DNA from 2 places in the Bradyrhizobium sp. USDA3010 genome. Region 1 is predicted to be linked to the other one. Evidence: riboswitches for the same ligand, from Rfam matches in the RefSeq annotation. Region 1 holds a riboswitch; the other holds the start of a gene.
What was found. A riboswitch is a leader RNA that binds a small molecule or an ion and turns the genes downstream of it on or off. The one in region 1 is predicted to bind S-adenosylmethionine.
Positions count from the first base shown of each region.

Region 1 (7,004 bases):
GCGGCTGCGCCGCATCCGCGCGCTGGCCTCCAAGGTCGAGTCCGGCGGCCGTCCGGTCATCGAGGATCCGGCGTTCCGGGAAAAGCTCACGGCCTGCGAGATCGAGCTGAAGGCGCTCGAGCTCACCCAGCTCCGCGTCGTCGCCGACGAAGGCAAGCACGGCAAGGGCAAGCCCAACCCGGCTTCCTCGGTGCTCAAGATCAAGGGCTCGGAGATCCAGCAGACCACCACCGAGCTTCTGATGGAGATCATCGGTCCGTTCGCCGCGCCCTACGACGAGCATGGCGATGCCGGCTCGAACGAGAGCATGGATTGGACCGCGCAGATCGCGCCGAGCTACTTCAACAACCGCAAGGTTTCGATCTACGGCGGCTCCAACGAGATCCAGCGCAACATCATCAGCAAGGCGGTGCTGGGGCTTTGATGCTCTTCTCCCTCGCCCCGTTCTTGCGGGGAGAGGGTTGGGGTGAGGGGCCTCTCTCCGTGCAGGGAATGCCGAGAGACCTGTACCCCCTACCCGGAATGCATCTCGCGATGCGTTCCGACCTCTCCCCGCAAGCGGGGCGAGGTGAAGAGGTCCCGGTTTGAACAACGATCAGTTAGTTAAGGGAACGAACATGGATTTTGATCTGTCCGAGGAGCAGCGGCTTCTCAAGGAAAGCGTCGACGGGTTGCTGGCGGATGCCTACGACTTCGATGCGCGCAAGAAGTACATGAAGGAGAAGGGCGGCTGGAGCAAAGCGCTCTGGGGCAAGCTCGCCGAGCAGGGCCTGCTTGGTCTGCCCTTCGCGGAGACCGACGGCGGCTTCGGCGCCGGCGCGGTCGAGACCATGATCGTGATGGAAGCGCTCGGCAAGGCGCTGGTGGTCGAGCCCTATCTTGCCACCGTCGTGGTCGCCGGCGGCTTCCTGCGCCATGGCGGCTCGGCCGAGCAGAAGGCCAAGTACATCCCCGGCATCATCGACGGCAGCAAGACCTTCGGCTTCGCGCAGCTCGAGAAGAACTCGCGCTACGACCTCTTTGACGTCGTGACCACGGCCAAGAAGAAGGGCGACGGCTGGGTGATCGACGGCGAGAAGTTCGTCGTGCTGAACGGCGAGAACGCCGACACGCTGATCGTGACCGCGCGCACCAAGGGCGGCCAGCGCGACAAGACCGGCATCGGCGTGTTCCTGGTTCCGGCGGACGCCAAGGGCGTCACCAAGAAGGGCTATCCCACGCAGGACGGTCTGCACGCGGCGGACGTCACCTTCACCAATGTCGAGGTCGGTGCGGATGCCGCGATCGGCGATCCCGAGAACGGCCTGCCCCTGATCGAGCGCGTCGCGGACGAAGCCCGCATTGCGCTGTGCGCGGAAGCCGTCGGCGCGATGGACGAGTCGCTCAAGGAGACCGTCGAGTACATCAAGACCCGCAAGCAGTTCGGTGTTGCGATCGGCTCGTTCCAGAGCCTGCAGCACCGCGCCGCCGACATGTTCGTGGCGCTGGAGCAGGCCCGCAGCATGTCGATGTTCGCGACCATGGCGTCGGACTTCAGCGATGCCAAGGAACGTTCGTCCGCGGTCGCGGCCGCCAAGGTGCAGGTCGGCAAGTCCTTGAAGTTCGTCGGCCAACAGTCGATCCAGCTTCATGGCGGCATCGGCATGACCATGGAAGCCAAGATCGGCCACTACTTCAAGCGGCTCACCATGATCGAGAACACGCTCGGCGATACCGACTACCACCTCCGTCGCGTCAGCGAGGGCGGCGGGCTGTTGGCGTAAGCACACTGATGTCATTCCGGGCGCCGCAGCGCGGCGAACCCGGAATCCATTTCACAACCAATGATGCGGCCTAATGGATTCCGGGTTCGCGGCTGCGTCGCGCCCCGGAATGACGGCGCATCCGGGAGGCAACAACAATGAAGAACACCCCGTTCGATCTCACCGGCCAGGTCGCGGTCGTCACCGGCTCGAGCCGCGGCATCGGCCGCTCCTCGGCCGAACTGCTGGCCAAGCTCGGCGCCAAGGTCGTGATCTCCTCGCGCAAGGCGGATGCCTGCCAGGAGGTCGCCGACGGCATCAAGAAGGCGGGCGGTGATGCGCTCGTCATCCCATGCAATATCGCGCGCCGGGCGGAAGTCGAGGGACTGATCTCCGGCACGATCAAGCACTACGGCAAGATCGACATCCTGGTCTGCAACGCCGCGGTCAATCCCTATTACGGGCCGCTGCTCGACATCACGGACGAGGCCTTCGACAAGATCATGGGCTCCAACGTCAAGAGCAACATCTGGCTTTCCGCGCTGGCGATCCCGCAGATGGCCGAACGTGGCAAGGGCTCGGTCGTGATCATCTCCTCGATCGGCGGCCTGCGCGGCTCGACCGTGATCGGCGCCTACGGCATCTCCAAGGCGGCGGACTTTGCGCTGTGCCGCAGCCTCGCCGGCGAATGGGGACCGAAGGGCGTGCGGGTCAATTGCGTGGCGCCGGGCCTCGTGAAGACCGACTTCGCTCGCGCGCTGTGGGAGGATCCGGACAATCTGAAGCGCCGCACCGCGTCGACGCCGCTCCGCCGCATCGGCGAGCCCGACGAGATCGCGGGCGCGGTGGCCTATCTCGCCTCCGATGCCTCGACCTTCATGACCGGCCAGACCATCGTGGTCGACGGCGGCGTGACGACGGCTGCGACGTAAGGGCGGTTCCTTCGCCTCTCCCGCTTGCGGAATATGCCAGCGCGAACCAGCCACCGCAAAATCAGTATCGTCCCTGCGAAAGCAGGGACGACGGCTTGCGGGAGAGAGAGCAGCCCATTTGGGGCTTCTACGCCAGCCTCAAACCTGCTCCAGCGCGCGCTCAATATCCTCGATCAAATCGTCGGGGTGCTCGAGCCCGGCCGAGAAGCGAATAAAACCTTCGCTGATGCCGAGCTCGGCGCGGGCCTCCGGCGCCAGGCGCTGATGCGTCGTGGTCGCGGGATGCGTGACCAGGCTCTTGGCATCGCCGAGATTGTTGGAGATGCGTGAGATCTTCAGCGCATTGAGGCAGCGGAAGGCGCCGGCCTTGCCGTCCTTGACCTCGAAGCCGACCAGCGTCGAACCGGCGCCCATCTGCTTCTTCACGGTCTCGGCTTGCGGATGATCGGGGCGGCCGGGATAGACCAGCCGCGTGATCTTCGGATGCTTCGCCAGCGCCTCGGCGATCTTCGCCGCGTTCTCGGTCTGCGCGCGGACGCGGATGCCGAGCGTCTCCAGCCCCTTCAACAGCACCCAGGCGTTGAACGGCGACAGCGACGGACCGGTCTGGCGCATGAAATTATGGATGTGCTCGGCGATGAAGGCTTCCGACGACAGGATGACGCCGCCGAGGCAGCGGCCCTGGCCGTCGATATGCTTGGTCGCGGAATAGACCACGACGTCGGCGCCGAGCGACAGCGGGCTCTGCCAGATCGGCGTCGCGAACACGTTGTCGACGATCAGCCGGGCGCCGCCGCTATGCGCGATCTCCGCGATCGCGCCGATGTCGAGCACGTCGAGCGTCGGATTGGTCGGGCTCTCGAGGAAGAAGGTCTTGGTGTTCGGCCGCAATGCGCGCTGCCACTGGTCGAGATCGAGGCCGTCGACCAGCGTCGTCTCGATGCCGTAGCGCGGCAACAGGTCCTGCACCACGTAGAGGCAGGAGCCGAACAGGGCCTTCGACGCCACCAAATGATCGCCCGCTTTCAGCGGCGCAAGGATCGCGGTGGTCACTGCGGCCATGCCGGTCGCGGTCGAGCGCGCGGCTTCCGCGCCCTCGAGCTCGATCATGCGGCGCTCGAACATCGCAATGGTCGGATTGGAATAGCGCGAATAGATGAAGCCGGGATCCTGACCCTTGAAGCGCGCCTCGCATTGCTCGGCGGTGTCGTAGACGTAGCCTTGGGTGAGAAACAGCCCCTCCGACGTCTCCCCGAATTGCGAGCGGAGCGTGCCGCCATGGACGAGGCGGGTTTCGGGACGAAGGTGGGCAGTAGACTTGGCTTCAGAAGACCTGGATTCAGAAGACTTGGATTCAGACATGTGACCTCCGAAGTGGCCATTTCCTGGCGAAAATGGCCATAAAAAAACCGGCCTGGAGCAACCTCCACAAGCCGGGATCACACTGTCCCCGGCCTGTTTAGCGACTTATTTAACGTGGCTGCAAGCCGGCCGGCTCAAATCACCACGGGATAAGTGCAGCTGATATTCCCTCGCGCCCTTTCCGTCAAGACGGTCATCGGATAACCCGTAAAAGCCCATAATTTGGGGCTTGGTGGCCGCTCAGAGTATGATTTTGGGCCATCTCGAGGGATCGCCAAGGGACCGCATCGTGTCGTTCACGCTGGAAGACGAATCCAACGGAATTCTGCCCGACCGCATGATCGCGGAGATGGCGGAGGCCGGCCTCATTCTGCCCGCCTATGACTTCGTCGAGAGCCAGATCCAGCCGGCGAGCCTCGATCTTCGCCTCGGCGACATCGCCTACCGCGTCCGTGCCAGCTTCCTGCCAGGACCGGATGCCACCGTCGCCGAGCGGATCGACCAGCTGAAGCTGCACGAGATCGATCTCTCCGACGGCGCGGTGCTGGAGACCAATTGCGTCTACATCGTCCCGCTGCTGGAGAGCCTGGCGCTGCCGCCGGAGATCGTGGCGGCCGCCAACCCGAAGAGCTCGACCGGACGGCTCGACGTCTTCACGCGCGTGATCGCCGATGGCACCCGCCGCTTCGACATGATCGGCGCCGGCTATCACGGCCCGCTCTATGCCGAGATCAGCCCGAAGACGTTTCCCGTGCTGCTGCGCGAGGGCTCGCGGCTCAGCCAGGTCCGTTTCCGGATCGGCGAGGCGACCTTGACCGCCGACGAGCTCGACGCGCTGCATGCCGCCGAGCGGCTGGTCGATGCCGACAATGCCGATCTCACCCATGGCGTCGCGCTGTCGGTTGATCTGTCCGGCGAGAACTCGGGCGGCTTCGTCGGCTATCGCGCCAAGCGCCACACCGGCGTGGTCGATGTCGATCGCCGCGGCGGCTATTCGGTCGAAGAATTCTGGGAGCCGATCAAGGCGCGGCCCGACGGCAGCCTCATCCTCGATCCCGGCGAGTTCTACATCCTGGCCTCGAAGGAGGCCGTGCAGGTACCGCCGGACTACGCCGCGGAGATGGTGCCGTTCGATCCGCTGGTCGGCGAATTCCGCGTCCACTATGCCGGCTTCTTCGATCCCGGTTTCGGCTATGCCGGCGCCGGTGGCAAGGGCGCGCGCGCCGTGCTCGAAGTGCGCTCGCGCGAGGTGCCGTTCATCCTCGAGCATGGCCAGATCGTCGGCCGTCTCGTCTATGAACGCATGCTCGAGCGCCCCGACGCGCTCTACGGCCAGCGCATCGGCTCGAACTACCAGGCGCAGGGCCTGAAGCTCTCCAAGCATTTCCGCGTGTAGTTCTGTAGCCCGGATGAAGCGCTGCGAAATCCGGGATGGTGCATACGTGGATTGAGCCGTCCCAGATTGCGCTTCGCTGCATCCGGGCTACGATTGCGCATGCGAGCTCGACCTCGCCAACAAGAGCCAGGGAGCGAACATGACCGCAGGCGAAAGCGCACAAGAGGCGCAGTGGCGGAAGTGGCGCAGCGTTGCCGATCTCTATCACGCCTTCTTCACCGGGCTGATCCTCACCGTGGTCACGCGCCGCGGCACGGCCGACGCTGCCGAGTTCGTCTTCCGCGTGTTTCGCCGCCAGCAGCAGGAGCGCTTCCTGCCCGGCTTGAAGAAGCTCGGCCTCGACGGCCTGCCGCCTGCGGTCGCGGCCGCGCAATATCACTATCTCTCCAACTGGATCGGCGGCGTGCATGTCGAATACATGTACGAGACCGACCGCAAGGCCTGGATCCGCTATCCGCCGCCGCGCTGGATCTGGAAGGGCACGGCGATCTGCGGCGTGCCCGGCGAGGTCTCGCGCGCGATGCTGCGCGGCTGGCACGCCAACAACGGTGTCGCGCTCGGCGATCTCAGGCTCGGCTTCGTCTGCACCAAGCAGAGCGTCGACGGCCAGGACGGGCTCGAGGGCTACTACTGCGAATACGATCATCCGCTCGAGCTCGACCAGCGCCTGGTGTTCGCCCGCCATCTCGAGGCGCCGCTGTTCGATTCCAGAACCGCGCCGGCGCTGCCGGTCGACAGCTGGCCGAAGCCGCGATTGGAAAAGGCCTATCGCAACTACGCGATGGAATATGTGAAGACGGCCGCGCCCGTCATCGTGCAGGTGTTCGGCCCCGAGGATGCGAGCTATCTGCTGCATCTGACCGGCAGGCTCATTGGCATGCAGTATTACGACGAGGTCGCGCAGGCGCTCGGTGGCCGTCGTGGCCGTGCCGCGGAATTTGCCGCATTCCTGCGCGTGCTGTTCGAGTCGCAGGACGATGTCGCTGACATCAGCGAGTCCGAGGGCCAGTTCGAGATCCGCCAGCAGGGCTGGAAGCTGATGGCCGACGTGGCCGATTATCACCCGGCCTGCGCCAGCGTTCTGACGGGTCTGCTTGAAGGGCTGGCGGCCGGCTGCGGACGGCATATTCCGGTGCATCTGAAGCCGAATGGCGCCGCCGGCGCGCCGTTCGTCTGGTCGATCGGCTAGGTCAGAGGTTCACCCGCAATCACGCAGGCCCCCCTTGCGTCCCGCGCACGTGGAATCCCCGTTCGCCATGGTAGGGAAACACCATGGCGCGGCTCCCAGACTGCGCGCGGGAGTAGAAATGTCCGACCTCGGCCTCGCCGAAATACCTGTCGACGAACAAGAACGGCCGCTGCCGCCGCCGGTGACCAGGCCGGCGCGCAACGCGCTGCTCGACGGGCCGATTTTGCGCACGCTGTTGTGGCTGGCGTGGCCGAACGTGATCGCGCTCTCCGCCGGCACCTGCGTGGTGATCGCGGAGACCTCCTATATCGGCCGGCTCGGCGTCGAATCGCTCGCGGCGATGGCGCTGCTGTTTCCCTGCGTGATCCTGACCATGACGATGT
Region 1 covers NZ_JBWJZD010000006.1:305,281-312,284, forward strand. Annotated here, with positions in the region: gene pimC (pimeloyl-CoA dehydrogenase large subunit) at 1-424, shown strand, start outside; gene pimD (pimeloyl-CoA dehydrogenase small subunit) at 618-1,763, shown strand; gene AC066Y_RS13100 (SDR family NAD(P)-dependent oxidoreductase) at 1,901-2,674, shown strand; gene AC066Y_RS13105 (O-succinylhomoserine sulfhydrylase) at 2,813-4,036, opposite strand; SAM riboswitch at 4,113-4,192, opposite strand; gene AC066Y_RS13110 (2'-deoxycytidine 5'-triphosphate deaminase) at 4,326-5,432, shown strand; gene AC066Y_RS13115 (hypothetical protein) at 5,572-6,621, shown strand; gene AC066Y_RS13120 (MATE family efflux transporter) at 6,740-7,004, shown strand, end outside.

Region 2 (7,004 bases), on a different contig from region 1:
GCATAGGCGAGCGGAAGCGACGCTGTTCTTCGAACGGCTAAGCCCGGCCATGACGGCCAGGAATCGAAAACGCTCTAGCCGCCCCAGCCGAAGCGGTAGTTGAAGCCCACCTTGACGGTATGCTCGTCGTCCCTGAACCGGACGCCGACGATCGTGGCGGGGCCGCCGGCGAAGGTGGTGTTGCCGAAGTTGTAGTACTGATATTCGGCCTTCGCGGACCAGTTCCGCGCGAACATGTATTCGAGACCGCCGCCGAGGGTGAAGCCGCTCCGGTGACTGCCATTGGTTGCAACGACCACCGGAATTCCGCTGGAGCCGGCGCCGATATTGAGGTTGTCGCGGACGGCGTAACCGCCCTTGGTGTAGAGGAGCGCCGGGCCCCAGGCGTAGCCGAGCCGGCCGGTGATCGAGCCAAGCTGATTGCTCGTTACCAGGGTGCCTGCCGGAAGGGTCGAGCCTTTGCCACCGTTGCCGGTGAGCCCGCTAAACTGAACCTCGGCACCGATCACCCAGTTCGATGCGAACTGGTAGTCGAAGCCACCCTGCAAGCCGCCCAGGAACCGGACCTTGTCCCCGTCCAAGCTGTTGTTGCCCGCGAAGGCACCACCGACGTGGCCGCCGATATAGAAGCCGGTCCAGTTATAGACCGCCTCCGGCGCCGTATAGGCCGGCGCCTTCGGATAGGTTCGCGCCGGAAGATCGGCCGCGAACGCGGGAGCCGCGCAGGCGATACCAGCGACCGCACCGAGCAGAAGCTTTTTCATGAGGTTGGTTTCTCGTTGTTGTGGTTGTGTGGCGAATCCGGTGGACCGTCGTTCATGCGCGCGTGTCTTGTGGGCGACTTGCGCATTGAAGGGTCGTCCTGCCCCGCTTCTGACCTATGACCTTGGGGCCGGCTCAAGCGGTTTATCGCCAGCCGCGCCGAAAAAGGCCTTGAGCCGGACCTAAGGTCACACCGTAAGGTACGGGCGAAAGGGCCTCCGTCGATGAACGAGCCGAGAGACAAAGCCGACAAGGACGTTTTGCTGACCGCGGCAGAGTGCGCCGCCCGCATCGGTCTCACGGTACGCGGACTTCGGCTCTATGAGAGCCGCGGCCTGATTTCGCCGCGCCGCACGGCGAAGAGTTGGCGGCTCTATGGGGCTGCGGAGATCAGCCGGCTGCACGAGATCCTCGCGCTAAAGCGAATGGGGCTCAGCCTGGCGCAGATCGCCAAGCTTCTCGAAGGCCGCGCGATCGACCTCGACCGAATCCTGGCCATGCAACAATCGTCGATCCTTCAACTGCGCAACCGCGCCGATGAAGGCCTTGCGCTGGTGAATGTGGCGCGTTTGAAGCTTTCTGCCGGCGGATCGCTCTCGATCGCCGACCTCATTGCGCTGGCCAAAGAGACCAACATGGCCGAAGCATCGTTCGATGCCGTCGCGCAACGGCGCTACGAACAGGCCCGGCCCCGCGCTGCGATTCAGATCGATCCCGGCGTGATGGAGCGCTACGTCGGTCATTTTCGGTTTCAGACCGGCGGGCAGGTGGTGACGATCACGCGCGATGGCGGTCATCTGTTCGCGAAGCCGCTCGGACAGTTCGCCTCGGAAATATATCCCGAAAGCGAGCACACGTTTTTTCTCAAGACCACGGCGGCGCAGATTACCTTCGCCGTCGAGCCGGATGGAATCGCGAACGCCCTCACGCTTCATCAAGGCGGGTTGAAGCATAATGCGACCCGGATCGACGACCGGCAGGCCCAAGATGCGGCGGCCGCGTTGGCAAAGAAGATAGATAACAAGACGCCGTCGCCGGGAACCGAGGAGGCGATCCGCCGCCTGATCGTCCAGCACCAGCAAGGTGCCGTCGACTACGCCGGCATGAGCGACCTCATGGCGGCAGTGGCCCGCGAGCAGGCTCCGGCGATCATCGCCGCGCTGGATCTGGCCGGGAGCATGCAAACGATTCGCTTCAAGGGCGTCGGGCGAGACGGTTGGGATGTCTATGACGTCAACTTCGCCAATGTCGACATGGAATGGCGGATCATTTTGGCATCCGACGGAAAGATCGATGGCGTGTTGCTTCGGTCGCTACCTTGACCAGACGCGATGAAGCGGCGCTGCCTATCGGCACCCGGCTTTCCCTGCGCCCTCTGATCTCAGGGCCGCGAAACGAAGGGCAAAGCTCGGGCAAATCGTGTCGCGAGAATACGAAGTTATGACCGCAAACAGCGCGACACACCCAGTGTCGTCCCTGCGAAAGCAGGGACCCATAACCACGAATGCCAGTTTGTCATAGCGATACTGGGTTGACGAGTCCCTTCCGCAATATCCGCCGCGGAGTATGGCCCTGCTTTCGCAGGGACGACGGAGAGTGTGTGGACCGAGCCCCGGCTACTTCTTCAAATTCGCATGCGGCCGGCCGAAATCGGGCGCAGCCGAATCCTGGCCGATCTCGACGATGCCGCGGCGGATGGCGCGGGTGCGGGTGAAGTGGTCGAACAGCGCTTCGCCGTCGCCGCGCCGGATCGCGCGGGTGAGCTTCGACAGATCCTCGGTGAATGTGCCGAGCATTTCGAGCACGGCGTCCTTGTTGGCGAGGAACACGTCGCGCCACATCGTCGGGTCGGACGCCGCGATCCTGGTGAAGTCGCGGAAGCCGCCGGCGGAGAATTTGATGACCTCGGATTCCGTCACCTGCGCCAGCTCGTCGGCGGTGCCGACGATGGTGTAGGCGATCAGATGCGGCAGATGGCTGGTGATCGCGAGCACGAGGTCATGATGATCCGGCGTCATGATCTCGACCTTGGCGCCGAGCGCGGCCCAGAACGCGCGCAGCCGGTCGGTCGCCGCAGGATCGGTGCCTTCGGGCGGCGTCAGGATGCACCAGCGGTTGATGAAGAGCTCGGCGAAGCCGGAATCCGGTCCCGAATGCTCGGTGCCGGCCACCGGATGCGCCGGCACGAAGTGCACGCCGTCGGGCAGATGCGGCGCCATGTCCTTGACGACGGCGCCCTTCACCGAGCCGACGTCGGAGATGATCGCGCCGGGCTTGAGGTGGGCCGCGATCTCGGCCGCGACCGGGCCGCAGGCGCCGACGGGAATACAGAGGATGACGAGATCGGCATCCTTCACCGCCTCGATATTGGTCTCGACGACGCGATCGACGATGCCGAGCTCGGCGACGCGCGCGCGCGTCTTCTCCGAGCGCGCGGTGGTCACGATCTCGCCGACCAGGCCTTGCGCGCGCGCGCCGCGCGCGATCGAGCCGCCGATCAGGCCGAAGCCGATCAGCGCGATGCGATTGAAGAGCGGAGCCGTGGTCACGTCGGTTTTCACTTTCCGGCCAGGAAGTCGCGCAGGCCCTCGACCACGAGGCGGTTGGCTTCCTCGGTGCCAATGGTCATGCGCAGCGCATGCGGCAGCTTGTAATTGTTGAGCGCGCGCAGCACGAGGCCGCGCCGCGTGAGATAGGCGTCGGCTTCCGCCGCGGTCTTGCCCTTGTCGACCGGGAAGTGGATCAGCACGAAGTTGGCGACGCTCGGCGTCACCTTGAGCCCGAGCTTGCGGATCTCCTCGGTCAGCCAGTTGCGCCACTGTTCGGTGTGCGTCCGCGACATCTGCACATGGGCAGAGTCCTCGATCGCCGCCACCGCCGCCAGCATCGCCGGCGTCGTGACGTTGAACGGACCGCGGATGCGGTTGCAGGCATCGACGATATGCGCCGGCCCGAACATCCAGCCGACCCGCAGCGCGGCAAGGCCGTGGATCTTCGAGAAGGTGTGCGTCACCACCGTGTTGTCCGTGGTCGCGACCAGCTCGATGCCGAGCTCGTAGTCGTTGCGCGAGACGTAGTCGGCATAGGCGGCGTCGAGCACCAGCAGCACATGCGACGGGAGTTCGGCGCGCAGCCGCTTGACCTCGTCGAACGGGATATAGGTGCCGGTCGGATTGTTCGGGTTGGCGAGCCAGACCAGTTTCGTGCGCGGCGTCACCACCTTGAGGATGGCGTCGACGTCAGCGGTGAAGTCGGTCTCGGCCGCGATGACGTTCTTGGCGCCGTTCGCCATGGTGGCGATCGGGTAGACCAGGAAGCCATGGGTGGTCGAGATCGCCTCGTCGCCCGGCGCGAGATAGGTGTGCGCCAGGAGATTGAGGATCTCATCGGAGCCGGCGCCGCAGATGATGCGGTCGGGGTCGAGCCCATAGGCGCGGCCGATCGCCTCGCGCAGCACCCGCGAGGTGCCTTCCGGATAGTCCTCGAGATGGTCAGCCGCGGCCTTGTAGGCCGCGATCGCCTTCGGCGACGGACCGAACGGCGTCTCGTTGGCGGACAGCTTGAACACCTTGCGGCCCGGTTCCGGCACCGGGCTCTTGCCGGGCGTGTAGGGCGCAATATCGAGGATGCCGGGATTCGGCACGGGGCGGGACATCATCAACTCCGATGGGCGGATGGGCTTAGCCTGGCTCTTATTCTAGCTCTTGGCCGATCCGTTAGAGGGCACCGTATAGCGCGTTGCGTGGCTGCCGACGAGGGCCGAAGAGCGCACCGAGGCGCCGGCCTCGATCAAGGCGAGCTTGATCTTCTCGAAACCCTTGTTGGTCAGGTCTTGCCCGGTGACCGAGACCAAGAGCGCCGCGCCGTCGAACGCGGTGTCGGGGACCGCGACGATCTCGGCGAGCGGGGCCAGCGCGCGGGCGACATCGGCGTTCCAGCCGGAGACGCGCACGCTCCAGGTCTGCACCTCGGTCACCATGGCGTCGTCGGCGACCCGCGAGATCACGAACACCGGCAGCGCGGCGGGATGGTCGGCGCGTTCGAGGAACGGCAGCCGTGCGATGATCTTCGGCGCGCCATCGGCTTCGAGCGCATTCCACCACGGCGTGCGGCTCGCGATCGCGGAGACCAGCGCGAGGTCGCCCTTCGACTTCGCCGCCGCCTCGACCGCGGCCTGGGCGCTGAAATGCGACACGTAAGGCACCACGAAGCCGAAGTGAAACCGCGCCGAGTCGCGCATGGCGGACTCGCCCACGGAAACATCGGCATGCACGGCGAACGGCGCCTGCACATAGGTGAAGGTCGAGATGATGACGCGCCAGATGCTCTCGATGGTGTCGAGCGGCAGGATGCCGCGATGGCGCCTCACCAGCTCGCGCATCATGCTGGCCTCGCGCGCCGGGCGGAACGCCGAGCCGACCTCCTGGGTCTTCTTGACCTGGATCAGGCGGTCGATGATGTCGCCGCGCGCCATCAGCAGGCGGTGAACCTGCTCGTCGATCGCATCGATTTCCTTGCGCAGCTCCTGCAGCGAGGGCGGCGACGGGGGTGGGTTGGACATGCTCTCAAACCTTGTCGTCCGGGCGGCCCGATGCCGTGCCGGACAGGGTCCCTGATTAGGAAAGACGGCCAGCGAAAGCAAAGAGAAACGTCGCAGGCGTGCCTTGCGCATTCGGTTAACCATCGGCGCCCGGCAAGGGGAGGTTCGCTGGCCGCCTTGACGACGGCAGGCCTGAGGACTAGGTTCGCTGCACTCCGTGGTCATTTGAGCCGGCCGGCTTGCAGCCACGTTAAACAACTCGCTAAACAGGCCGGGGACAGATCAGCTCCCGGCCGAACCTTGTTCAGGCCGGGTTTTTTATGGCCTGATTTCTGTTCGAGCCCTCCCGTGCGAGGGCAGGGTCGCCTAGATGAGCAACGTGCGTCCGATACCGAGCCCGCAAACTCAGAGCGATGATCGCGCCCATGAGGCCGATCACCCGTCGTCATTGGTGGCGAAGTTCGGCATGGATCAGCCGCTCAAGCTCGATTGCGGCGTCGATCTCGCGCCGTTCCAGATCGCCTATCAGACCTATGGCCAGCTCAATGCTGACAGGTCCAACGCGATCCTGATCTGCCACGCGCTGACCGGCGATCAGCACGTCAACAACATCCATCCCGTCACCGGCAAGCCCGGCTGGTGGGACACCATGGTCGGCGCCGGCAAGCCGATCGATCCCGAACAATATTTCATCATCTGCTCCAACGTGATCGGCGGCTGCATGGGCTCGACTGGCCCGGCGTCGCTGAACCCTGCGACCGGCAAGGTATGGGGGCTCGATTTCCCGATCATTACGATCCCCGACATGGTGCGCGCGCAGGCGATGCTGATCGATCGCCTCGGCATTGCGACACTGTTCTGCGTGGTCGGCGGCTCGATGGGCGGCATGCAGGTGCTGCAATGGACCGCGGCCTATCCCGAGCGCGTGTTCTCGACGCTCGCGATCGCGTGCTCGACGCGCCACTCGGCGCAGAACATCGCGTTCCACGAGCTCGGCCGTCAGGCGGTGATGGCCGATCCGGACTGGCGCGGCGGCCGCTATGTCGACGAGGACACCCATCCGCATCGCGGACTGGCGGTGGCGCGGATGGCGGCGCACATCACCTATCTCTCGGACGCCGCGCTGCACCGCAAGTTCGGACGGCGGATGCAGGATCGCGAGCTGCCGACCTTCTCGTTCGATGCGGATTTCCAGGTCGAGAGCTATCTGCGCTACCAGGGCTCGTCCTTTGTCGAGCGCTTCGACGCCAACAGCTATCTGTATCTCACGCGCGCGATGGACTATTTCGACATCGCCGCCGACCACAACGGCGTACTTGCGAAAGCGTTCACCGGCATCAAGACGCGGTTCTGCGTGGTGTCGTTCACCAGCGACTGGCTGTTTCCGACCTCGGAATCGCGTGCCTTGGTGCATGCACTGAACGCGTCGAGCGCACGGGTGTCGTTCGCCGAGATCGAGACCGATCGCGGCCATGACGCGTTCCTGCTCGACGTGCCGGAATTCCTGGAGATCTCCCGCGCCTTCCTGCAGGCCGCGGGCAAGGCGCGCGGACTGAAGGACGACGGCCAGTCATGAGCATGCAGCAGACATTGCCCTTGCCGGGCGTCGCGCCGGAGCGGACCGGCGGCTATCGCACCGATCATCTGCTGGTCGCCGACATGGTGCGGCCGGGCTCGCGCGTGCTCGACGTCGGCTGCGGCG
Region 2 covers NZ_JBWJZD010000001.1:202,139-209,142, reverse strand. Annotated here, with positions in the region: gene AC066Y_RS00885 (outer membrane protein) at 75-764, opposite strand; gene AC066Y_RS00880 (MerR family transcriptional regulator) at 987-2,084, shown strand; gene AC066Y_RS00875 (prephenate/arogenate dehydrogenase family protein) at 2,379-3,311, opposite strand; gene hisC (histidinol-phosphate transaminase) at 3,320-4,417, opposite strand; gene AC066Y_RS00865 (chorismate mutase) at 4,460-5,323, opposite strand; SAM riboswitch at 5,510-5,589, shown strand; gene metX (homoserine O-acetyltransferase MetX) at 5,673-6,878, shown strand; gene metW (methionine biosynthesis protein MetW) at 6,875-7,004, shown strand, end outside.
Region 2: linked by a shared signal. The riboswitch ahead of metX (homoserine O-acetyltransferase MetX) and the one ahead of AC066Y_RS13105 (O-succinylhomoserine sulfhydrylase) in region 1 are both predicted to bind S-adenosylmethionine.